DNA from 3 places in the Paenibacillus sp. FSL R7-0163 genome. Region 2 is predicted to be linked to each of the others. Evidence: riboswitches for the same ligand, from Rfam matches in the RefSeq annotation. Region 2 holds a riboswitch; each other region holds the start of a gene.
The links. Region 2 has a riboswitch for cyclic di-GMP ahead of NST45_RS24755 (choice-of-anchor A family protein). Riboswitches for the same ligand answer to the same signal wherever they lie in the genome.
Positions count from the first base shown of each region.

Region 1: it holds a riboswitch for cyclic di-GMP, as region 2 does, so the genes downstream of both, NST45_RS16740 (DUF6612 family protein) here and NST45_RS24755 (choice-of-anchor A family protein) in region 2, are expected to answer to the same signal.
Region 3: it holds a riboswitch for cyclic di-GMP, as region 2 does, so the genes downstream of both, NST45_RS06620 (thiamine pyrophosphate-binding protein) here and NST45_RS24755 (choice-of-anchor A family protein) in region 2, are expected to answer to the same signal.

Region 1 is NZ_CP150224.1:3,746,454-3,754,802, forward strand. Features, by position in the region: gene NST45_RS16725 (FprA family A-type flavoprotein) at 1-325, opposite strand, end outside; gene NST45_RS16730 (CapA family protein) at 595-1,611, shown strand; gene NST45_RS16735 (NADH-dependent flavin oxidoreductase) at 1,691-2,854, opposite strand; gene NST45_RS16740 (DUF6612 family protein) at 2,967-3,815, opposite strand; cyclic di-GMP riboswitch class I at 3,933-4,024, opposite strand; gene NST45_RS16745 (RNA polymerase sigma factor) at 4,228-4,746, shown strand; gene NST45_RS16750 (DUF4179 domain-containing protein) at 4,730-6,346, shown strand; gene NST45_RS16755 (Cof-type HAD-IIB family hydrolase) at 6,499-7,299, opposite strand; gene NST45_RS16760 (pseudouridine synthase) at 7,561-8,325, opposite strand; gene NST45_RS16765 (RsmB/NOP family class I SAM-dependent RNA methyltransferase) at 8,328-8,349, opposite strand, start outside.
Region 2 is NZ_CP150224.1:5,632,383-5,640,731, reverse strand. Features, by position in the region: gene NST45_RS24775 (SDR family oxidoreductase) at 1-495, opposite strand, end outside; gene NST45_RS24770 (MarR family transcriptional regulator) at 509-922, opposite strand; gene NST45_RS24765 (ASCH domain-containing protein) at 1,255-1,668, shown strand; gene NST45_RS24760 (hypothetical protein) at 1,865-2,257, opposite strand; cyclic di-GMP riboswitch class I at 2,753-2,843, shown strand; gene NST45_RS24755 (choice-of-anchor A family protein) at 2,952-4,691, shown strand; gene NST45_RS24750 (LPXTG cell wall anchor domain-containing protein) at 4,796-5,158, shown strand; gene NST45_RS24745 (alpha/beta hydrolase) at 5,308-6,243, shown strand; gene NST45_RS24740 (NusG domain II-containing protein) at 7,063-7,452, shown strand; gene NST45_RS24735 (Gx transporter family protein) at 7,436-7,993, shown strand; gene NST45_RS24730 (ATP-binding cassette domain-containing protein) at 8,023-8,349, shown strand, end outside.
Region 3 is NZ_CP150224.1:1,514,364-1,522,712, forward strand. Features, by position in the region: gene NST45_RS06605 (ketoacyl-ACP synthase III) at 1-632, opposite strand, end outside; gene NST45_RS06610 (hypothetical protein) at 687-1,037, opposite strand; gene NST45_RS06615 (carboxymuconolactone decarboxylase family protein) at 1,243-1,611, opposite strand; gene NST45_RS06620 (thiamine pyrophosphate-binding protein) at 1,622-3,262, opposite strand; cyclic di-GMP riboswitch class I at 3,418-3,514, opposite strand; gene NST45_RS06625 (HAMP domain-containing methyl-accepting chemotaxis protein) at 3,689-4,939, opposite strand; gene NST45_RS06630 (YafY family protein) at 5,061-6,017, opposite strand; gene NST45_RS06635 (SDR family NAD(P)-dependent oxidoreductase) at 6,177-7,010, shown strand; gene serA (phosphoglycerate dehydrogenase) at 7,381-8,349, opposite strand, start outside.

The DNA.
Region 1 (8,349 bases), 1.9 Mb from region 2:
GAACAGCAATCTCGGTGCATACGATCGTGGCATTTGCAGCCTTGGCAGCGAGAGCTGCCAGTCCACCAGAGTGATCAGGCTCTGTATGATTAATTACAATGTAATGGATATCTAGAAGATCAATCATTTCACCCAGACACTCGGCATATTCACGTCCGAATTCCATATCTACGGTATCAATGACAGTTGGTTTACCTGTTTTTAATAAATAAGAATTATAGGTAGTTCCTTTTGCCAGAATCAGGCGGTGAAATGGAACCTGGCGGTTATCGATTTTGCCTATCCAGTAAGTATCCTCGGCGATTTTTTTGAATTGTGTACTCATTTCTTTAACCTCCAATGTTTGATTGATAATGTTTATCAACAACCTTATTTTATTATGGCTGCCAAACAAAAAAGAGGATTTGAATCAAATTATAAAAGTTTGAAAAAAATGAATACCTTAAATTTAGACGATCTAAATAAAGTGATTATGCGTTGAGTCACATTTTAAATAAAAAGCCATACAAATGTTTGCACTTCGCCTTAAAGAAAGAATAACCCCTAACAACTTTATGCCATATCCTAATGAAAATAATAAAAAGGTGGATATCCATGACTGAAATACAAATAGCTGCTGTGGGAGATCTAATGGTCAAACGTTATATTATTTCGGATGCTAAACAGCCTGACGGAACCTATTCGTTCAGCCCCCTGTTTGCAAAAGTAGCTCCTTATCTGAAACAGGCTGATTTGACGATTGGCAATCTCGAAACCACCTTTGCTGGAAGTGGCCCCGAATGCCGGAAAAGCCCACGATCAGGCGGTCCGATATTCAAATGTCCAGACGAACTGGCCCCTGCACTTAAGGAAGCCGGATTCGACGTATTAGTAACGGCCAACAATCATTGCATGGATTATGGTGCCCCGGGTCTGGTTCGGACGTTACGAGTTCTGGACCGTAATGGAATCGACCACACGGGAACAGCTAAATCATTAGAAGAATCCAAGAGAACGCTTATTAAAAACGTCAAAGGAATTACGATTGGCATCCTCTCCTACACAGCAGGAACTAACCGAATTCCTGTACCAGTGAGTAAGCCATGGCTGGTTAACCGGATATCTACGCCCAAGATCATTCGCGAGATTCGAGATTTAAAAAAGAAAGTCGATCTAGTCTTGCTTTATCTGCATTTCGGAAGCGAATATCGTTACACTCCAAACAAGAGACAAAAAGAACTGGTCAATCTCTTCTTTAAAAATGGCGCCGACATCATACTGGGGTCTCACCCACATGTTCTTCAACCGTTAGCGCTTCGTGGAAAAAAACAATTCGTTATTTACTCATTGGGGAATTTTGTTTCGACTAAACTAATGAATATTCCTTATACACAAAGCGGTGTCATTCTTACGCTTAAAATAAAGAAGGATGAAAAAGGACACACGAGTATAACCAACGTAGGTTACATCCCGACTTGTGTAGATCGAAGAATAAAAAGCGGCAGGAAAATTACAGAGGTCATCCCCATCCGCGACGCATTAAAGAGAAGCGACACCGACATAAAAACAGAGCGGCGAAATCTCATGAATCGAATGTTGAAACATACGACAACAATTTTAAAGAGGGAATAGAAGTCATTACACAAAAATAACGTTCCGCGAAATTTACCGCGGAACGTTATAGATTTAGCGCTCAAAACTGTGTTTGGGTTTAGCGTAAACGATCAGGCATCATTAATTTAAGGAATTCTAGAATACCATTCTCTACTACGAGTTCTTCTCTATCTTGATCAGCAAGTACTCTTCTGATGATATCTTCTTTACCCTCCAGCACTTTACTTGTCCAATGAGGATCAATGATAAGAGATCGTCCTACTGCTACTAATTCAGCATTTGTCAACGTTTCCTCTGCGTCCTGTTTGGTACGGATATCTCCTACCCCAATTAAAGGTACACGGCCATTGATTTTCTCATGTACATATTGCAGGATTGATTTTTCTTTAAAATCTTCTGATGCAGAAACTTTCTTAAAATCCCCTAATGAAATATGCAGATAATCCAGCTTTTTATCAGCTAATTTATCAATAAGATAAAAGGTGTCTGTGATTTTAATGCCAGGCTCTTCATATTCTTCTGGAGAAAAACGATAACCGACAATAAAATCCTTAACCTTTGAATTGTCAACGACAGCAATAACTGCATCCACTAATTGGTTAATGAAATTAAATCTTTTCTCTAAGCTTCCGCCCCATTGATCATCACGACGGTTGGAGTGTGGAGAGAAGAACTGTTGGACTAAATATGTGTTTGCTCCATGAATTTCTACCCCGTCAAATCCAGCTTGAATAGCACGTTGAGTCGCTTTTTTAAAATCCTCAATTACACCGAAAATTTCATCTTCTGTTAATGCTCTTGGAATTTCTGCATTCGGACGTTCGGCAGCAATGGCGCTGGAGGAAACTGGTTGTACGCCACGTAGTATTTTTGAATCTGTCATTCTTCCTGCATGGAATAGTTGTAAAATAGCTTTTGTTCCATTTCGTTTAATAGTAGATGCTAATCGGCTAAGGCTAGGAATAAATTGATCGGAGGAAACACTAAGTTCACCTTCCCATCCTTTTCCACCCTCTTGTACATTTGCTGCCGCAGTGATGACCGCACCTACTTCGCCCGTTCTTAGTGAATAGTATTTCAATTCATCTTGTGTTACTACACCGTCATAAAAGCTCATTCGCGTGGTCATTGGAGCCATAACCACTCGATTTTTTAATGTCAGTCCTCTGCGAAAATTTAATGTTGTGTCTAGTGCTATCATCTTTTCCCCAACTTTCATTAAATTATATTTAAACAAAATATTATATACATGCGCATACATATAAATTACAGCAATGATTTATTCTTGTCAACTAATAAACAACTGCTGTTGAATACAACAAAAAGCGCTGTTCAGCGGAACAGCGCTTTTTGCTCGATATGAATCGTCCTTATTATTCTAGTTCGGCCGGTTTTACAATGGCTGTACCTTTATTATTCTTGGAATATTTAGCTTCAATTTTCGTGGTGTATGTATCTTTGGCTCCGTCACTTACCAGCACATAACTCAGATCGACTGTCAGCTTTTCCGTTTGCCAGGTCTTAGTATTGACGAATAATTTCCACGTTACGCTTTTGGGTTGAACTGTCTCACCATCCCAGAGGTTCTCCTGGTCATAGAGTTTGATTATCCCCTTAGCTGCTGTCGGATCGGTTACCGTGAATTGTAAGACCGTTTGTGCGCCAGCCGTGCTGACTTTCATGGATTTTTTATAACTTTTGACCGAATCAAGCATGGAAACAGGATCGTATTGGCCTTTAGAGTAAAAGGCATCCCATTCCGTTTTCTCCAGTCCAAGCCAATACTGTGCATCAGGATCGATCGGCTCCCCGTCATCGTCGTAACCTTCATCTTCAGATTCATCGATCAGTTCACTTCCGTCTACAAGATAGTAAAACTCCTTGTCATTGGCATATAGACTGTACGATGTTTCTAAAAGACTACTAGCGACAGTGCCTGCTGCGGCAAAATTCGGCAGACGGTTGATATCCAGCTTCAGAGTGTTGGTGTTGCTGATACGCACCCCGCCGCTTTGAATATCCTGTTTTTTGGTCACATCCAGATGGAAATTCTTTATTGCTTTGGAGGCTGCCGTTACTTTGCTGATCATCTGATCCGCGGTTACTACTGTTGAGGTAGCTGCAGACACTACTCCTGGATTAGACATCCATCCGATCGTTCCGGACAGCAATAAAGCACCTACTGCCAAACTAGTACCTATTGTTTTGAAAAAACTATTCATGTACTTCCCCTTTCGGCCCCTTGCGATAATGTAACGCCGTATAGGTCGAAATAATAAAAGAGCTCAAAATAGACTACATATTCTTAGAGCTATCCTTTATGCTTCATAAGACATCCCTATGGCGGCCTGGCGATCATTTCCTTCTGTCGAAAGGCTTTAGACCCATGGCTTTGTGTCATCATCTTTCGATGATTTTACCTTTAACGCGGACATTCAATTAGTTTTAATAGATTAGGGACGCATGTCCCACCGCTAATTTTATCATGGTTATAATTACCTGTAAACGACTTATCTTCCATTCGAATTCGCTATGATACTCAGAAGAAATACTACAATCAAAATGAAAAATGAACGATTACATACGCTTATAAGTCTTATTAATGAGAACAGCAGAGACAGGGGGTGCAGCAAAATGAGTGACCGGGAAATTTTCGAGCTCTATAAAGAACAAGTATATTATTTTTGTTACTACTTAATGAAAAATCAGGCAGATGCGGAGGATATTTCCCAAGAGGTATTTGTAAAAGTTATCTTAGCGGATAAGTCGAAGGTAAGAAACTTGAAAGCTTGGATTTTACGAATTGCTTCGAATGAGTGCAACAGTGTGATCAAAAGGCGTAAGACGGGGTGGATGAAAGAAGTACGTAATTATTTACTATCCAGGTCTGAGGAATCAAACCCTGTAGAAAAACGTTTGGATCGACAGGAAACTAAAAAAGAATTACAAGGGTTATACAGTCAGCTTCCTGACAAAATCAGAATGGTAGTAGTCCTTCGTTTTATAAACGAATTGACTGTACCCGAGATTTCTAAAGTTATGAGCATACCCGAAGGAACTGTAAAATCCAGACTGAACAAGGGACTTAAAATACTAAATAGAATGGGTGGAACCCAACTAAAGGAGCTGAATAGTAATGAGTCTCTATATTGAAAAAGATAAACATATTCCCCGACCAGATTATGATTTGATGTGGACTGCCATAGAACAAGAAGCATATACACGTCAAAGAAATCTGCATGCCTCCCAGAATACTCCTAGGCCTAATAAAAAGGTTATTCCTATCAGTATTGTCTTTTCTTGCCTCTTACTTGTAGCCATTCCTGTATTCGCTAGTATGACGATTAATTGGGATAAAATTGGTGGTCGAAGTGTGAGTAATGCATTAAATAACGGCATCGGTCAACAGTATAATCTTCAAACTTCCAGTTCAGGAGTAACAATGAATTTGAACGGTGTTGTAACTGATGGAGAAAAAATGAAAATGCTGTTATCACTTGATACTAAATCTGATCTATCCCAATATATTGGATTTGCTACAGAGGAAAACATCATCACTAGTGAATCCGGTGCCAAGGCAAAGGTATACGGTTATTTAGAATACGATCCTGAAAGCCAGAAACTCATTGGAGTATATGAAACACCTGATACATTAAAGGATGATAAAAAGGACTACAAGTTTGAAGCACGGAATCTCATTTTTTACCGTGATCAGAATATTCCCTTACAATCTAATCATCAAGCAGGAGATACAATAATTGATACTGGAGTTAAGCAATACCCAAGCATTCAAATCGAATCCGTTCGACATGTTTCCAATCAAACCATTATCCGTTACAAAGTCGCTGCATCACCATCTGACTTAGGACGGGGTAACCCACATTTGGTAGTTAGTACTGGTGGTCAAGAGAATGAAGCAATTCCAACCATCATGCCTAACGAAGGATCGGATTTATTTATTGAACAGGTTTTTAATATAACTGAATCAGATTGGAAGGAAGCTAGTCTTCATTTTAGTTACATTGAAGAAGCGAAACGATTTTCAGGTACGTGGAAGTTCGATTTTAAAGCAGATGGACAAAAAGCAAGTGAGGCGATTTACACTAAGAAACTGTATAACAGTCCTGAATTTCAAGAAAAGACCGGTATAACCTTAGATCAGCTAGTGGTTACCCCTTTGGATATCCAAATTCTAATAGATGAAAATGATTCGCTTAAAAAAGGAATTGTCCACTATAATACCGCTCAGTTGGTTATAGGTGATAAAACAATCACTGGGGGTTGGAATTTGAAAGGTGATCATTCCGAAAGCTACCAGCATTTATTTCAATTCGAATCTCCGGAATGGTATAACGACTGGTCCGATGTTCCAATGAAACTTATATTAAAGGATGCTGTTATTGAGAAACGTGATACTACTAAGAATTGGATCACTATAAACAAACCTAAAGAAGAAAAGCAGTTCACTTCACTTGATGTCGATGGGTTAAAAATTGAATTCACTTACTATACTGAGGGCGAAAATTTGATTGTCGAATCAACATCCAAATCTTCTGGCTTCAAAAGTGTTAACCAAACTACGTTACGGATTAATGGCAAAGAGGTGGTGCCTGAAATTACGCCTAAGGGCATGATATCTGCAGGAACTAATATTGATAGCTACAAAGATATTCCTTTCGACGAAAAAATCGAACTGAACCCTGGTATCTATAAATATAGCGATCCTAGCCGGAACGAGGAAATTAAACTTTAATACAGGAAGTTAATCTATGTCCCGCCCTTTCTAGTTAATCCTAAGGGCGGGTTATTTTTGGATAGAATCATTTCTGTTTATGTATCTCTTTTATTTCCTTCACACCAAAAAAAGCATAGAACGGACTCAAGTCCGCTTTATGCTTTCCATTATTAAGATAAACAATATTTAACCAGCGCATCTCGCACACCATGCTCGTTGTTTGACCCCGTGACAGCATTCGCTGCCGCTTTGACCTCAACCGGAGAATTATCCATTGCAACGCCCATACCCGCGTATGTAAGCATAGAAATATCATTAAAATAATTACCGATCGAAAGAACTTCCTCTTGCGGAATTCCCAGCTTCACAGCCAGATTCTTTAAGGCGTTGCCCTTGGAGGCTTCCGGATGCATCAAATCAACGAAAAATTCACCACTGCGCAAAATATTGTACTCATGGGTCCAAGTACGCCATTCACGTTCAGCTTCGTCAAGGATTTCTGGTTGTGTAAATACAGTAAACTTAACAACCGGTTCACGGAAATCTTCCCATGCTGGCAGTGTAGCCGGCACGATACGGAAGTGTTCATACATATAATTGGCTTCTTTGGTCAGGTTTTCTACATTATCTACATACATATCAAAAGCCGTATTCACATCATAATGAATATCATGCTTTCTACAATAATCAATATAAGGGTCAAGACCACGAGCATCCATACCGTATTGATGCAGCACTTCCCGATCTTTCACACGAACCGTTGCAGCTCCGTTATGACCTAGCACATAACCAGACAACCCCATTTCCTCCATAAAAGGAATCGAGTTCTGCGGACTGCGGCCGGTACATAACACGATTTGCCCACCAAGACGCGTAACCTCAGCAATGGCTTCTTTATTCTCAGTGCTCAAGTGGTGATCATCATTCAACAGTGTACCATCCACATCTAGTGCAATCAGTTTGTATCTCATACTCCCACCATCCTTGTCTTTCTTTTTCTATATATATTGAACCTGGCTATTTGAGTTAAGTTTCAGTCGCAACTGCGGTGAATATTTGGACTTCCAGCCGCTGTTGTTTCCAGATTTCTTGATTTATACCGTTTAATAGTGGTTGAAATCCGGAAACAAAGGCGGTCGCTATCGCTCTTACAGTTCCAAATTTCCCCTCCGTCACTCCATTCCCTTATCCCAAGTTTCCAAATTCAATTTATATACCATTTTTTCTATATATTATTGTTCTGGTGCTTCTGTACTTAAGAGTGCCAGTTCCTCTAGCGTAAGTTCCCGGCTAGCTCCCAGTGGCAGACTTTCGTCCAGCCTCAATTCTCCCATAGATACTCGTTTCAGAAAAGTGACTTTTTTGCCGACAGCTTGGAACATTCGCTTCACCTGGTGAAACTTTCCTTCTGTGATGATCAGCGAAATATGTGAGATTACTTTACTGCCACGTTCTCTTCCCAATATAGTTAGCTGTGCAGGTAAAGTAACATATCCATCTTCCAGCTCGACACCTGCCGCAAAAGCCGCTACATCGTCTGCATCTACGTCTCCCTCAACTGTAGCTTCATAAGTCTTAGGGACATGCTTGCGTGGCGATAGTAGTTCGTGGGCAAGCTGTCCATCATTGGTGAGCAGAAGCAGCCCTACTGTGTCCTTATCTAACCTTCCTACAGGAAAAGGTTCAAACTGTACATATTCCTGCTTTAAAAGATCCAGAACAGTCCGATCCCGCTTGTCCTCTGTTGCCGACAGAACTCCCGGTGGCTTATTCATCATAAGATAAATAAATTCACGATAGGTAACAAGCTCGCCGCCAACCACAATTTCATCGTGATAAGGGTCTACATGAAATCCACTATCCTTGACGACTGCACCATTCACGGTAATTAAACCTTGCTTGGCTTGTTTACGAATATCGCTGCGTGATCCTACCCCCATATGGGACAATACTTTATCTAAACGCTGCTTTTTTGCAGTTTTCCCTGATAGGCTCATTCTTACATCCACCTCCAGCCTGCG
Region 2 (8,349 bases):
TGTTACAGTACCGATATCACGAACATCGATAAAGCTAGTCTTGCCTTTTCCTGCGGGTACATAGATCTCCTTTTCTTTACGTAGCTCTTCCCCATGTTGAGAAATTAAGTTTTGCATGAAGAAACTTGGGCGTAAAAAAGTATATGGAATTCCTGATTTTTTAATGATTTTTTCAATTTTATGGTGTGGAACAATTGGGTTTTTCTCTACGCCCAATAGAGATAGAAACACAATGTGTTCAACTCCGACTTCCTTTGCGATATCTATGAGGGGTTGGAAATATTTTTTTGCGTCAGCTATATGAGGAGGGCGCAGTAAAAATAATTTTTTCACTCCTGTTAACGCTGGACGAAAAGAATCAGCATTTTCAAAATCAAAATAAACATACTCACTGTCTTTTCGATGGGAGGCAATTTTAAAAGGTGTTTCACTTTTCCTTAGTTCGTTAACCACTTCACGTCCTACATTACCGGTTGCCCCTGTGATTAGAATCATAAGTCTCACTTCCCTAACTAATATTTAAATAGATCGTTTTAAGCACGTTCATAAACGTGGACATTTCTTGTTCAGAAATATTTTTAAGTGCGTTATCCATGATTTCGTCACTAAGAACTTCTATTTGACTCTTAATTATCATTCCCGAATCTGTAATGAATACAAGATTTGATCGTTTATCATTTGGATTATCTCTAATGTCCAGAAGTCCTTTTGCTTTAAGTCGCTCGAGTATACCCGTTATTGTAGGGCGATCCGAGTAAGTTCGCTCTGCAATCATAGCTGGAGTTGTTCCTTCTAAATGAATAGATATATCTTTTAATACTGCCCATTGAGGAGCTGTTACATTATAAAGTAAAAGTTTTTTTGTTAAGTTTTTTTTCATTTCAAGACTTACTCTTATTAATAACTGTCCTGGGTTGTCCATAAATTAATTCCCCTCTTTATATAGTTTGCACACTAACTACTTGATTAGTATACAAACTATATTCTCCTTTATCAATTTTAATTATTTTATTTGTTTAAATTGTGGGGAGTTACAGGTGAATGTCAATAATATTGATATTTTTATAAGAACTTTTGTTTGTATATAATAAAAATGAATGTTCTTATTTTTAGAGGCGATCAATCATGGAAATGAGTATCGACCAAACGGTTGGGATTATTTATCAGATCAAGGCGAGCAAGATTACACAACGCGAGATCGAGATCCGTGGCATCCGTGACAAACGTCCAACATAAACAAAGGGGATAGATATCATGCGGTGTATAACAATACGGCAGCCTTGGGCGACCTTAATTGCTCTTGGTGAAAAAGAGTTTGAAACTCGTTCATGGAGAACAGCCTACCGCGGCGAGTTAGGCATCCATGCCGGAATGAGGATTGACAAAAAGATTTGTGAACAGGAACCGTACAAATCAGTATTGGCGAAACATGGCTATACAGCAAATAATTTGCCGACAGGAGCTATTATTGCTACAGGTCAGCTCGCGGGATGTTATGTGGTTACTCCAGAGGTGGATTTAAGGGAATGGATCAATGGGAACGAATATGATTTTGGCGACTATAGCGAAGGACGGTTTGCCTGGAAGCTTGAAGGGGTTCATCCATTAAGCCATCCAATTCCAGCCAAAGGTCGGCTAAGCTTGTGGGAGCATTCGGATCACTTCTGAACGGCGAATGATATTTTTAATGTAATTTTTATGTGCCTATCAGCTTTTTTTCAGGTTCGAGGTATATATTGAAGACACCAAACACCCCCCAGTGTTTTGTGGTATATCTCTCTCAGGTCTTGCCAACTCCCATGGTAAGGCCTATTTTTTTGTTCACTAATTGATGGGGGGAGAGTAGAGCGGCTTCTATACAGCTTTATTTAATTTGAAACTGTTCTTCGTAACTCTTAAAAGAGGAAATATCCAGCCCTAGGTATCTGCGCATATGGATGGCAGCCTGAGCCGCAACAATGTCATTCAACAGCAGCATTCGTTCGTGATAGCCACGACATATATACTTGGCTTCAATTCCCGTATTAAGTCTGTTTTGCTCATACACCTTGATTCCCCGTCTTCTCATTTCTGCACGAACATCCCTTAGATCTGTTGTAGCTACTGCAGCAGCTGTTCCAAGCACCTCCAGATAAGGGGCGGGTGTTCGTAAGTGTGTAGATAAAATGGCGGAGTCCCGTTCGAAAGCTGATAAAATCATCGGAAGCAATAAATAAGATTTCACCAGCATGTTGTCCCTGCTTTCTGCTCTATGCATGAATCTCATCACCTCTAATAGGAACGTATATTCGTATTCTACCCCGATATTCCAAAAATAATCAATGGTATTTCTAAACAGCTTATTCAATGTGATTAAATTCACAACTAAATAACGAAGAATAAATTATATTAAAATTGTAATAATAAAAATTAATGTATCGGACGCACATAAAGGAGAATTATGATGGAAAAAGAGGGCAGCCTCCAACGTGGATTGTTTTTTGGTTTAATTCTGAGTGTTCCCTTATGGATATCCATATTGGGCTATATACAGTTACTTTAAAATTTAATGAAAAACCTTATGCGAAGCGCCTTTAGGCGCTTTTTTTGTATGGTAATAATGAGGGGGATCATCGAAAGGAATTGATTGACAATTGTGGGTGTCGGGCGCTAAACTGTTATTAATTCAAAAAGTATTAAAAGTCATAGACGGTTATTGGAGAGAATGCTTCGGCTACCAGTTCTGGACTTGCAGTGTAATACATATATATAGTCATGATAATAGCAAACCGTCTGAAAGGGCGGGACGCAAAGTCCAGGAGTCTAAAGTGTCTTAAAGGCACAATGACCGTCCGACTGCCATGAGAAGGGAATTCCACTTCTTTTTGGCGGTCTTTTTTGTTGTTAGGTCCTTTAGAGTTTCTGGTAATTATTCTGATTAATATAAATCATAGTTTTAGGAGGTGTGCCATTTGAAAAGAAGAATAAGACCGTTACTCTCGCTTGTATTAGCTGGGATTTTGACGGTAGGTAGTGGGCTTTCCTCATTAGGAGCTGGAGTTGCTGGAGCTAGTAGTTCTTCTACATTGGGAATTGCAGGGGACTACAACGTGTTTATTCTAGGGGATATAACAACGGTTTCGGATACGGAAGGAAGGTTTGCTGCTGGAGGTAACGTTAACTTAACCAACTATAGTGTTGGAGATAGGTTGACCGCTGCTGAGGTTTCCTTGACTGACACACTTGTTGTTGGAGGGAATCTTACTTTCAACGGAGGTACTGTTTATGGGAATATCGTGCACGGGGGAGATTTTTCAGGGAATGTAACGCTCCTCAAGGGAGGTACAAAAAGACAGGGGAGTACGATTGACTTTTCAGCCGTAGGTCAGTCTTTGAAGGACAAATCAGCAGAACTTGCAGCATTGCCGGCGAATGGAACAACAGTGTACCAATATGGCAGTCTTACCCTGACAGGTACAGATCCTGCGGTCAATGTTTTTAATGTTCCAGGAGATAACGTCTCTAATACCTATGGAATTACAATAAATGTTCCCTCAGGATCTACAGCAATTATTAATATTGATGGTTCTAACGTAAAAATGAAAAACTTCGGATTTCTACCTAATAACGTGTTGAACAGCAAGAAAATTTTGCTTAACTTTAGCCAAGCTGCGTATCTGGATATGGCAGGCATAGGTGTAATGGGAAGCATACTTGCCCCCTATGCTCATGTTGATTTTATTAATGGTCAGATTAACGGTACTTTAGTGGCGGCTTCACTCAAAGGGACTGGTGGTGGTGAATTTCACCACTATCCATACGATGGTGATGAACCTGGACCAACGCCGAAACCAACGCCAACAGTGACACCAACGCCAACGCCGACAGTGACACCAACGCCAACGCCAACAGTGACACCAACGCCAATGCCAACAGTGACACCAACGCCAACGCCGACAGTGACACCAACGCCAACGCCAACAGTGACACCAACGCCAATGCCAACAGTGACACCAACGCCAACGCCGACAGTGACACCAACGCCAACGCCAACAGTGACACCAACGCCAATGCCAACAGTGACACCAACGCCAACGCCGACAGTGACACCAACGCCAACGCCGACAGTGACACCAACGCCGACACCGACACCGACACCGACGCCAACAGTGACGCCGACGCCGACACCGACACCAACACCGACGCCAACAGTGACACCGACACCGACGCCGACAGTGACACCAACGCCGACGCCGACGCCAACGCCGACGCCGACGCCAACACCGACGCCGACAGTGACACCAACGCCGACACCGACGCCGACAGTGACACCAACGCCGACGCCGACGCCAACACCGACGCCGACAGTGACACCAACGCCAACACCGACGCCGACAGTGACACCAACGCCGACGCCAACGCCAACAGTGACACCAACGCCGACGCCAACGCCAACAGTGACACCAACGCCGACGCCAACGCCAACAGTGACACCAACGCCGACGCCAACGCCAACAGTGACACCAACGCCGACGCCAACACCAACGCCGACGCCAACAGTGACGCCGACACCAACGCCAACGCCAGAAGCAACACCGACACCGACGGTAACACCAGAAGCAACACCGACACCGACGGTAACGCCAGAGGTAACACCGACACCGACGGTAACGCCAGAGGTAACACCGACACCGACGGTAACGCCAGGGTAACACCGACACCGACAGTAACACCAGAAGCAACACCGACACCGACGGTAACGCCAGAGGTAACACCAACACCAGAGGTAACACCAACGTCGACACCAGAGACTTCGGTGTTCCCGACACCAACGCCATCATCCGTAATTGGCACTATAGTTCTTGCAGAAGATCCTGTGCCGCTTGGGCCTGTAGCTTCGCCGACACCAGCGCCAGTACCAACACCGTCGAATAGCACAGAAGTACTTGTTGATGATGATGAGATCCCATTAGGCCCGGTACCGGCAGTGACACCAACGCCAACACCAACACCTGATGAAATCATCGTAGTGGACGATACGATCCCATTAGGTAAGCCACCTGTGAAGGAATTGCCAAAAACGGGTGAATCAAGTCCTGCACCTTACTATGTAGCAGGTTTAGGTTTTGCACTTATCGGATTATTAATGAGAACCAAGTTCTCCAAAAAGAATAAATAATAAACGGTAGAGCACAACATAGAGTCGCTTTCGGGGGGTGTCCCGATGGCGGCTCTATTTGTATGTCATGATTGCGATAGTTTGGTGCATTCTAAGTAGATGGTATACTCTTGTTGCAAAAGAAATGAAGAGGGGATGGCGAAGGCGAATTGATATGGTTCATTATTAGCGCTGTAATCATCATAGGGATTCTAATCTATGTGGGATTTTTCTTCTATGGTATTGCTATTAAACGAGCACCAAAGGTATTTCTAAGTAATAATCCTAATCTGAAGGCTGATCCTCCGGTTGCCGGAGCTTCTTGGGGGGAGGGGAAAGATTGGGTCTCTCGCCAGAGCTTCGAGAATATTGAGATCGTATCTGCAGATGGACTTAAACTAAGAGGTTTCTTACTCCAATCTAATCGTGCTGCGGGACGCACAGCCATTCTAGCCCACGGTTATTCAGGTAAAGCAAAGGATATGGGGGCGTACGCCAAAATCTACTACGAGAACTTAGGCTTTAACATCCTAATTCCCGATGCAAGGGGGCATGGAGATAGCGCAGGGGATTACATTGGTTTTGGTTGGCCGGAACGAAAAGATTATTTGCAATGGATTGAATACATGATTAAAAAGACTGGGTCTAGTGCTCAAATTGTGCTTCACGGTGTTTCTATGGGCGGTGCTACAGTGCTAATGACCTCAGGGGAAGATCTTCCGCCGCAGGTAAAAGCTATTGTTGCGGACTGCGCTTATACCTCAGTAAAAGCACAATTATCTTACCAACTACGGCGCATGTATCGTTTGCCAAGTTTCCCTTTCGTTCAAAGTGCAAGTCTAATCACCCGCTTGAAGGCGGGGTATGGTTTTGGTGAAGCCTCTGCATTAAAACAAGTGCGGAAAGCGAAGGTTCCGATTCTTTTTATTCACGGGGATGCGGATAACTTTGTACCTTTTGCTATGATGAATGAATTGTATGAGGCATGCCAGAGTCCAAAGGAGAGGCTCATAGTGCCGCAAGCGGGGCATGGATTGTCTTATGATACGGATAAGGCGGGGTATATAGATGTAGTAACAGCTTTTGTAAGCCGATATGTAAAATAAGTCCTGAACGTAGACAGCGCCCGATATCCGCTAGGTAGCGGTTATCGGGCGCCTATATTTTTCCACACATGACGTAGTCCTTGAATAAGGATCGTACCGTCATGCTTTCTCGTTATATTCATCCCCCGCCGTTCGTGAGTAACGGGTGTCTTGATTCCTTGTTATTTCCAGCAGCCGTGTGGCGAGAATAATCCTTCCAATACGACAAAAGCCCTACCTCTCTTTTGCCCTTGCGGCTCCATTGACCGCGCCAGTGTGAATCGGAATGCTATATTTCGAATTTAATCTCATAAAAAGGAAGAGTACTGCAAGAAAACATAAAGCCTCTTTGTCCAAAATGCCGATGTGTATAATAGTCGGCCTGACATCTTCTTGGTGGGGATATTCAATATATCGAAAAACAAATACCATATAAATATAACACACTATTGTTTAAAAGGCAAATATAATAATGAATTCCAAGATAAGGTTTATTTGATTCTAGAGAGGAACAAACCTCGATAAGGAGCGCTTAGATTTTGAAAGTAACTTAAATTGGGTTAATTGTGAATTATTCCGGAAAAGCTAGTAAACCAGAGGAGATGGGCGATCTCGGTGCAAATGGGCTAAAATGTAAGTTGGATATTTTTGCAAACGCTACAAACTACAACTGAAAATGCCAGAGACGAAGGGCTTGTGTCTGCTGGGGTTATTTTGCGTGCCTATTTTGTGAACAGCTCTCTAAAACTGACAATAAACTCCAACATTGATTGAAGGATTGAGGGTAGACCGTTATAATTAATAAGTCTGGATTTTAATTAAAAAATAAGGGAGATTTTTATGAAACGCGCAGATGTGTGGCTGATTTCCATCGTATTGATTGCTGCGCTCGCTTTTCTCGTACCGAGATGGTTTTCGGACAATGATGACAAAGGTGGGGCCGGTAAAAATCTCATAGCCAATGTAACGGTGGACGGTGAGTTATTTAAAACGGTAAAGCTTACAAAAGAAGAACAAACCATTGAGGTCCGCACGGAACGCGGCTATAACATTTTGAAGGTGCATGATTACGGGATTGAAATGTACGATGCCGATTGCGCTGATAAAGTTTGCCTAGGTTTTGGTTTTATTACCCTGCCCAAACAGACGATTGTCTGTCTACCGCATAGAGTATTAGTCGAAATCACCAGTGCGTCGGGGGAGGATGATATAGATGCCTATGTCCAGTAGTGAATCTGCAACAGCTTTAAAAAGAACAGTGATTATTGCGATTTTCGCCGCAGTGGCAGTAGTGTTAAGTTTAATAGAGGCACAGATTCCGTTATCCGGGATGGGACTGGTGCCGGGTGCTAAGCTCGGACTGGCCAACATTATGATTTTGACTTGTATTTACTTTTTACGTGGACGGGATGCTTTCCTGCTTGTCATCCTCAAAACACTGCTTACTGCATTTCTGCTAGGTACCTTCTCAAGCTTGCTGTTTAGTTTATTTGGTTCACTTTTTAGCTTTGTTGTTATGTTTGTGCTGATGCTGATTAGTGGCAAAGGTAAGAGTATAAGCTTGATCGGAATTAGTATAGCTGGTGGGATTGCACATAATATCGGTCAGCTGCTGGCAGCTTCTATGGTATTTGCATCACTTAGTATTTTTTATTATCTTCCCATGCTGCTGATCACTGGGGTAGTAACAGGAATTGCCGTGGGCTATGCAGTCCGTTATTTGGTGGCGTCATTGTCAAAAATATCGCTGTTTGAAGAATTTTTGGACTGATTAGTCACATCAGCGGAAGGATGACTAACATGAATGAATCATACGAAGGTCAAGACTTAGAGGGAGAAGGACAAGCGGTCATCTCTCTGGATGGGGTATCGTTTGGCTATGATCCCGAGCATCCGATTCTTCAAAATATAACGTTATCTATCTCACAAGGACAATGGGTCAGCTTGGTTGGTCCTAATGGCTGCGGGAAGTCTACGTTGGTCAAGCTGCTTAATGCTCTGCTGCCTAAGGGGGCTGGTGAGATTGAGGTTAGTGGCATGCTGCTTAGTGAGGAAACGATCGGAAGCATTCGGCAATGTATCGGAATGGTGTTCCAAAATCCAGATAATCAGTTTATTGGAGCCACT
Region 3 (8,349 bases), 2.7 Mb from region 2:
CCTTGTTTACCCAGTTTAGCCAGGCCTGCGCACGGGAACTTGGATTTATCGCAAACACAAGGATCCGTTTGGTAGATAGAGTCAATGAAACCGACTACATCCTCAGCTTGTTCAAGAATGACTGCCGCCGCTGCATCACCGAAGTTAGCGTAGTAGACTGGATCATTCTTATCGGCATGAGGGGTTACATAATCGGAGCCGATTATCAACGCTCGTTTAATCCTAGGATTCGCTTGCATCTGACGGCTAACCTGTTCCACTGAAGCCGTCATACCCGCACAATTAGCGTTGCTGTCAATGCAGATTGTATGGGATGCGCCTTTGATCAAACGGTGAATCATTAATGAGTTGGTAGGAAAGATATACTCAGGAGTTTGACTTGCATAGGCAATAAGGTCGATATCGGCACCTGTGAGACCACTTTTCTCCAGAACATTCCGGGCAGCCTCAAAAGCCATCGTAAGGGAATTCTCATCCGCATCCTTAATACTATACCGTGTAATACGACCTAATGCGGATAATAGACCTCGAATATCAATGCCTTTTTCGTCAAAATGCTTAATGAAAAAGTCGTTACCAACTATATTGCTGGGATGATAGATATCAATGCCTTTAATACGAATTCCGGTCATAATACGCCTCCAGGAAAGCAGTAAAATGTGGCCTACATATTAAGATTAAAAGATCTAGACTGTAACCGCAGAAATGATCTCGATGTTATCGAGTCCAGCTTTACGGCCAAGACGGGAAAGCTGCATTTTGAGGATCGGGTTATTTTCAAGCGTTAGATTTACTTTTACAAACCCATCATTCTTAAACATTACAAAGCAGCTTTCTAAAAGAGGTACCACATCTGGTGCAGTTACATTTAGCTTTCTGCAGTCGATTTTTAGTTCATAGTCAGCTGGAGTAATTGGATTGATAGTTTGTTGATAAGCTTGAATAGATTTTAGACCATCTTCTTCAGAAAATGTTCCATCTAACTCAATGTTAATAACCTTGTTTGTAGTGTCTGTCTTCAAAACGAAACTTCCCATGCCTAAATCTCTCCCATAGATTGAATTTGTCCAAAACAGTTCGACTGCAATATCCAGCCATGTATATCCATTTAGCTGTTTTATAAAAGTCAAAATTCGACACTATACAGCAAGTAATGGGATATTCCGACTCTATTATAGGCATATTTTTCAAGTGTATGCAATAATAAAGTCGAATTTTGTATATTGTTGTCGAACTGTTGGGTTATTGGATTTCTTCTATGGTTGCAAGCAGGATATTAAAAGCTGTAATGATTCTAGGTGCCCCTATAACGGGTACTAAGTGTAATAGAATACCTTTAAGCTGTTCTACGGTAACTCCAACACGAAGGGCCATGACATAATGAACGCCCAACTGTTCGAATTGACCCATTGAAATTAAAGATGAAATGACTGCGATTTCCTTCCAGTCAGGGGCTATAGTATTACGTTGAAAAATATCGCCATAGGCATTCCCCATAATAAATTCAGCCAAGTCAGGGAAGTGGTCTTTAATTGGAGCTAGTGCTTTTGCGCCATAGTCTCCTGATAGATTCGTGAAGTGGTTGAGACCACTGTTGATATTTTCCTTCATGGTTAGCCTCCTAGTTTAGGTTCAAAGTACGGTGTGCAGTCGGAGGGACTTCATCACGGTCTGTTAGTAGTTCAATAACGGCAACATGGTTTAGAGCTACCGCATCTTTAATTGCAGCTGTGAATTCATCCGCATTCTCACATTTGTAGCCTTTAGCACCTAGAGATTCAGCGAATTTTACGGCGTCCATTGGTACTTCATATAGAGTTCCATCGATACGACCTGTGGTTTTCTCCATACCCTTAAGAGCCATATCTAGTTGCTTATTATTGACCACGATAAAGATGACAGGGATATCTTTGCAGACAGCGGTGTTAATCTCAGCGCCGAGCATCATGAAACAACCATCACCTGTAATGCAGAGGATAGTTTCTTCAGGAGCAGCAACTTTTGCACCAATAGCCATGCCGATCGAATTACCCATGCAAGCAAAATACGCATCAAAAACAAAGCTGCCCGGTTTCTTAACCTTGTACCATTTTGCAGCGTGGAATCCATGACTTCCATCATCAACGAAAATTGAATTATTATAAGGGATCAAATCACTTAAAGTGCTCATTACCGAAGCAAGGGAAAGATTCTTGAGGGTTGGAAGCTCTTCTGAATAATCCGCATCGGCCAAAGCCTCACGTTTGGTGATTGTGTTTGGGTCAATATGATTTAGGCAGTGCACCAAATTATCGCGCAGGTCCCCAGTGACCGGTATCGTTTTGGACAATAGTATTTTTCCGACAAAGGTTGGATCAATATCAAATTGAATTAAAGTTGCTGGATGATTCTCCCGTTTAAGATTACAGATGGTCATATCACTTAAACGTGATCCAAGCACTATAAATAAATCGCTTTTATTCAATAAATCGTCCCCGTGGGTCGAACCGCCAACGCCAATAGGACCATGATAGAGTGGGTGATCCCAGACTATAGCCCCTTTTCCACCTGGAGATGTTACTACAGGAATATTAAAAGTTTCTGCGAGTTGAACAAGCTCTTTATGTGCTCCGGAGCGGTTAATTCCTTTACCCGCAATAATCAAAGGATTCTTAGCAGCTTGAATAGCATCGATGACTCTATCGATATTAGCTTGACTAATTAGAGATTCTCTTTCTGGGATTACTATATTGCATTCTTCCAATACTTCAGTTTGTACATCAAAAGGAATACAAAGATGAACAGGACCCCGTTTGGTCAGGGCCACAGAAATCGCATGATTAAAAATAGTACCAAAGTGATCCCCACGTTCAACCAATTTACTGAACAAGGTGGCAGGTTTGAACATATCAGCTAAATCAGCCAGAAAAGAGGTGGAGTCCTGACATTGAGGAATTCCAAGCTCTGTAATGGATTGGTGGCCGGTAATAAATAGGACAGGTAGGTTGTTAGCTTTCGCATGTGCTGCTGCTGTAAGCAGGTTAGTTCCCCCAGGACCCGAAGTACCAAATGCTACGCCTAGGTTACCCGTTTTCAGCGCATACCCTGCTGCTTCGAATCCGGAGCTTGCTTCATGTCTGCCGGGAATAAATTCAATACCGTAATCCACCATCTTTAGAACTATTGGACAAATGGATTTGCCAATGATCCCAAAAGAATGGGTGACTCCAAGGTTACGTAGTGCTTCCGCCATGTAATCTGCGACTGTCTTCAAAAGAAACACCTCACAAGTTTTTTGATATATATTAGTTATTAATCTACCGAATAGATACGATAGATCAATATACTCAAAAAGTAAAAACCTGTGCTCTATAGTAAGCACAGGTTGGTGGCATAAGGCACCGCTAAGACTGAACAATAGTTCAGCCGTCCTGGTTCCTCTGCAACCTGGCAATCATGGCCTCAAACGAAAAAATGAGGCTGTAGATCCATGGTTTTGCGTCATCCTCTTTCGAGGATTTTGCCAATATTAATTTATAGTTGATAAGAATAATTTTCCTTTACAATATATTCCTCATTAATTTTTGTCAACATAATCCGCTAAAAAAACTCGAAATTTGACGAAAGTCTTGTCCAAGAGATGAAGTTTTGCCTCGCGAAAAAAACTGCCACCTAAGACTCAGCTTAGGTGGCAGTTGATAGTTTTGAACTAGAATTTAAAGATATGAATGGTTTTTTGCAGATTAAATACGGCCTGGGTCATTTTTTCCGTTTCTTCTGCAACAGACTGCAGGGCATTAATCTGTTCATTCATAGCCGCCGATACCTCTTCCGTGCCAGCAGCAGTTTCTTCGGTGATTGCTGAGATATTCTCAATTGCACTGGAAATTTTCAAGGCACTTTCTAGCATAAGATCACTCTCCGCAGAGAATGAAGAGATTTGCTCGGTAATGTACTGCACGCTTTGTACAATTTGTGCGAAAATATGGGCAGATTGAGTGATCATTTCATTCTGAACCTGCACAACCTCTTCATTGATGGCAATATTATCGATGGCTTGTTTAATATCTGACTCAATGCTGCGGACCAAGCCGAATACTTCTTTTGTGGATGCCGTAGATTCTTCAGCAAGCTTGCGAACCTCTTGAGCTACAACGGCAAAACCCCGACCATGCTCTCCGGCACGAGCAGCTTCGATGGAGGCATTCAGTGACAGCAGGTTGGTCTGCTCAGCGATCTCTGTGATGGTCTTGGTGATCATCGTAATCCCGCGGGCATTTTGTGAGAGAGCTTCAATAGTATCAGCCACTTTTTGTGTAGCCTCTATGTTTTTGCGCATGCCTTCAGCCTGTGTATCTACGGATTGGCGCCCTTGCTCAACAAGTTCTAAGGTATGTATTGAACGTCTGTTCATTTCTTTGGTGGAGTTCGTATAATTGGATACTTTGGTCTCAATGTCTTTAATGGATTCTGTCATATCAGCGATATCCGTAGATATTTCATTTGCACCAAGAGCGAGCTCAGTAGAAGAAGAGGCTACTTGTGCCATGACAATCTTCAGGTTCTGGTTCTTATCTTCGATTCCGCGGCTTGCATCCATAACTTGACGGGTGATCTGCGATGCATCGGTCAGAATCTTCTTGAGCTTATCAATCATTGTGTTAAAGGAGCGGCTTACGTCACCCATTGAGCCATTTTCGTCCGCTCTGCTAGTGAAATCGCCCTTCGAAATACTGTGAGATACATTAGCAATATCATCAAAAGATGATGTAAGCGTTCTCTCCACGAAGCGAGCAACAGGTAAAGTCAGACCTGCAAGAACAACTACTAGTATAATTCCTACGAGAAATTGACCTAGAATCATTAACGTAACTAAGACAGGAATAGCAAACAGTGCGGCAACGAGGTAACATCCGGCAACAATTCTTTGTTTTAACGGAAGTTTGTGCATCCAGCTCATTGGTAAAATGTCCCCCTTATTAAATTTTATGTAATGGTGTTATTATAGGGGATTTATAGGTCATTGGTCTATAGAGAAGTGTCATAAATCTTCTTTAAGTAGTAGATATTTAGAATTCATGTCAAAATTCCTCATATATTGTGGAAATTGTTTTAATAGCAGACTTTACCATCCCTACTAGTTCGATAGGAGCTAAAACAATAACTGAAGGAGAGAAAGAGAGTACGATACGACAGGCAGATTCTATAGCATTAAACTCGGCCTCCACGTTCATCCACCCAGTATTAGCAGAGGGTTCTACTAAAGTTATAGTTACATATCTTTCACGTTGTAATTCTTTAAGAATAGACTCATTCACCTTTAAGTTCACTACATATTTTGGCAGTGCTGCTTTAAAAGCTAAAGTCGATTGTTCCCAGTAGCTTTTTAAATCAAAAGCCTCAGGTCTGACAAATGATTCATAAGTTGCGTCAGCTTGTATTAATCTCGACACGCGAAAAGTCCGCATTTCACCCTCGGTTCGTGCCACTACATACCAAACTCCACGTTTTGCGACTAACCCGAGAGGTTCAATGAAACGCTCCTTCATCTCGTCATTCCGTGGGTAAGTGATCTTCACTTTACGGTCTTCCCAAACAGCTTCCTGCAAGACAGATAGGAACGGGTACGTCTCGTCGGAAGGGTGCCAGCTGGCACCATCAATATGAATGCGCTGGCTCAGGTAACTGGCTGGATTATTCGGCCTGGATGGGGAAGCAGCCTCCAGCTTAAGCACGGCAGAAGAGAAGTCGTTTTGTATACCCAGATCTTTTAAGATTGAGGAGTCTGCGGACAGCAGCAGTGTAGCAATTTCTGAGGGCTTCATACCCGTTAAGGAGGTCCGGTATCCTTCTGTGAGTATCCAACCTCCTTCGCGTCCCCGTTCGGCAAGAATCGGTATTCCCGCTGTACATAAGGCTTCCATATCTCTAAACACAGTTCGTTCAGACACTTCTAAGGTCTGGGCTAGCTCACGGGACGTCATCTTTCCACGATTTTGCAGCAAAAGTAAGATGGATAACAAACGATCGGCTCTCATTAAGGGAACATTCCTCCTCCTAATAAATGTTAGTTAGTTCTTAATTAATTATTATATTATATATGTCAGTTGATGTCATATTAAAGAATTATACTTATATAAGGTAAGGATTAAATACAGAACATTTTGAGAAAAACAAGTGTAGAAAGGATTGAGGACATGACTTTAAAAGGAAAAGTAGCATTGGTTACCGGAGGCAGCAGAGGTGCTGGTAGAGGAATTGCATTGGAGCTGGCAAGGAAAGGTGCATTCGTTTATATTACGGGCAGAACGACAGAGGCTTCTGGCACAGAGCATAGCAAGCGGAGCATTGATAACGTACTTAGGGAAATAAAAGCGGAGGGAGGGTCCGGCAGCGCCATACGATGTGATCATACAAAAGATCAGGAGACAGAGGCGGTCATTCGCCAGATTGCTTCAGAGCAAGGGCGGCTTGATATTTTAGTCAACAATGTATGGGGCGGCAACGATTTACCTATTGAGCAGAAGTCTTTCTGGGAGCTTCCTACAGCGCATTGGGATAATATGTTTAATGCGGGTGTGAGGGCACAGTTGATAACAAATTATTATGCAATTCCATTAATGCGTGAGGCAAAAGCTGGCGGTCTAATCATCCACACAACCTTTTGGGATCATTACAAATATCTTGGAAACTTCTATTATGATCTTTCTAAAAACTCCCTAGTCCGCATGGCCTACGGGTTATCGAATGAGCTTAAAGAGGACAACATTGCAGTTATTCCGCTTACTCCGGGCTGGATGAGGACAGAGGCGGTGTTGGAGAGCATGAACACGGATGAGGAGCATTGGCATGAGGTTGAAGCATTGCAGATGACTGAATCCACAACCTATATCGGTAGAGCAGCCGCTGCTCTAGCAGCCGATCCTAAGGTCATGTCTATGACCGGACAACCGCAGCAGGTTGCTACGCTGGCTGAAAAGTATGGATTTACAGACATCGATGGTCGGACTGTTCCCGCATTCTTAGTCTAAACAGCAAACTTGATCTGTTTGATCCCATTTGTGCGTACGAAGCAGTGTAGGACACAGCTGATCTTAAATGCAGCATTTTCGTATATTAAGAACGCTATCGGTCCCCATAGACGCTATTGATAGGCAAAACACCTGATTTAGCTCTCTTTTTGAGGAATAGTGGCACTGGAGAAACCCTGCTTCAAAGGCGAAATTATTGCATATAGGGTCATCTGGGTCCGTAACCTCAAGGGTGTCCGTAAGCCCCCACTAGGGAACTCGATTCGATATTGTAAATGAAGCCGAAACGGGTCGACGATCAACAACAAAAGCAGCGAAACTCCTATAAGGGGAGGATCGCTGCTCTGTTGTTTGATTTCTATCGTATTGCTTACAGAAGAATGATTTCTTCGGCAGTGTTGATTTCTGGCAGGCCAGCAAGCTTCACAAGCACATGAGTAGGTACAGCTTTATCAACGGTCAGCAGCATGATTGCTTCGCCACCAACGATTTTACGTCCCACTTGCATGGAGGCGATGTTGACATCATTTTCGCCTAGCAATGTGCCCACAAGTCCGATAATCCCTGGTTTGTCGTTATGGGATACTACAATTTGATGTCCTTCAGGAGCGATATCAACTGGGAACTTGTTCACTTGAACAATTCTTTCTCCATAACCTTGCAGCAATGTTCCGGCTACGAGACGTTCTTGGTCGTGATCTGTTTTAAGGGTCACGGTAATCAGATTAGTGAAGCCTTTAGTTTTGGAAGCTTTAGTTATTACTACATTAACGTCGCGTGTTTTTGCCAAATGCATGGAGTTAACGATGTTAACATCCTCAGCGAAGTGACGGGAGAGCACGCCTTTCACAATATAGCGGGTAAGTGGTTGGGTATCGACATCTGACAGATCACCCGCATACTCAACATGGATTTCACGAATAGCACTATCTGTAATCTGGGTAACAAAGCTGCCCAGCTTCTCACCAAGTGTGAAGTAAGGCTGGAGTTTGTTCATTACGCTTGGAGCAACTGGAGGAATATTTACAGCATTGATGAACGGTTCATTACGCAGAATATGCAGTACTTGTTCCGATACATCGATCGCTACATTCTCCTGAGCTTCAATTGTAGAAGCGCCCAAGTGAGGAGTCACGATAATTTTTGGATGCGACAAGAATGGGTGATCTGCTTGTGGCGGTTCTTTTTCGAATACGTCAAATGCAGCGCCAGCAACAATACCGCTATCAATAGCTTCTACTAACGCCATTTCATCAATTACACCACCACGGGCACAGTTGATGATGCGCATTCCCTTTTTCATCACTTCAAATTGCGGGCGGGAAATCATATGGCGTGT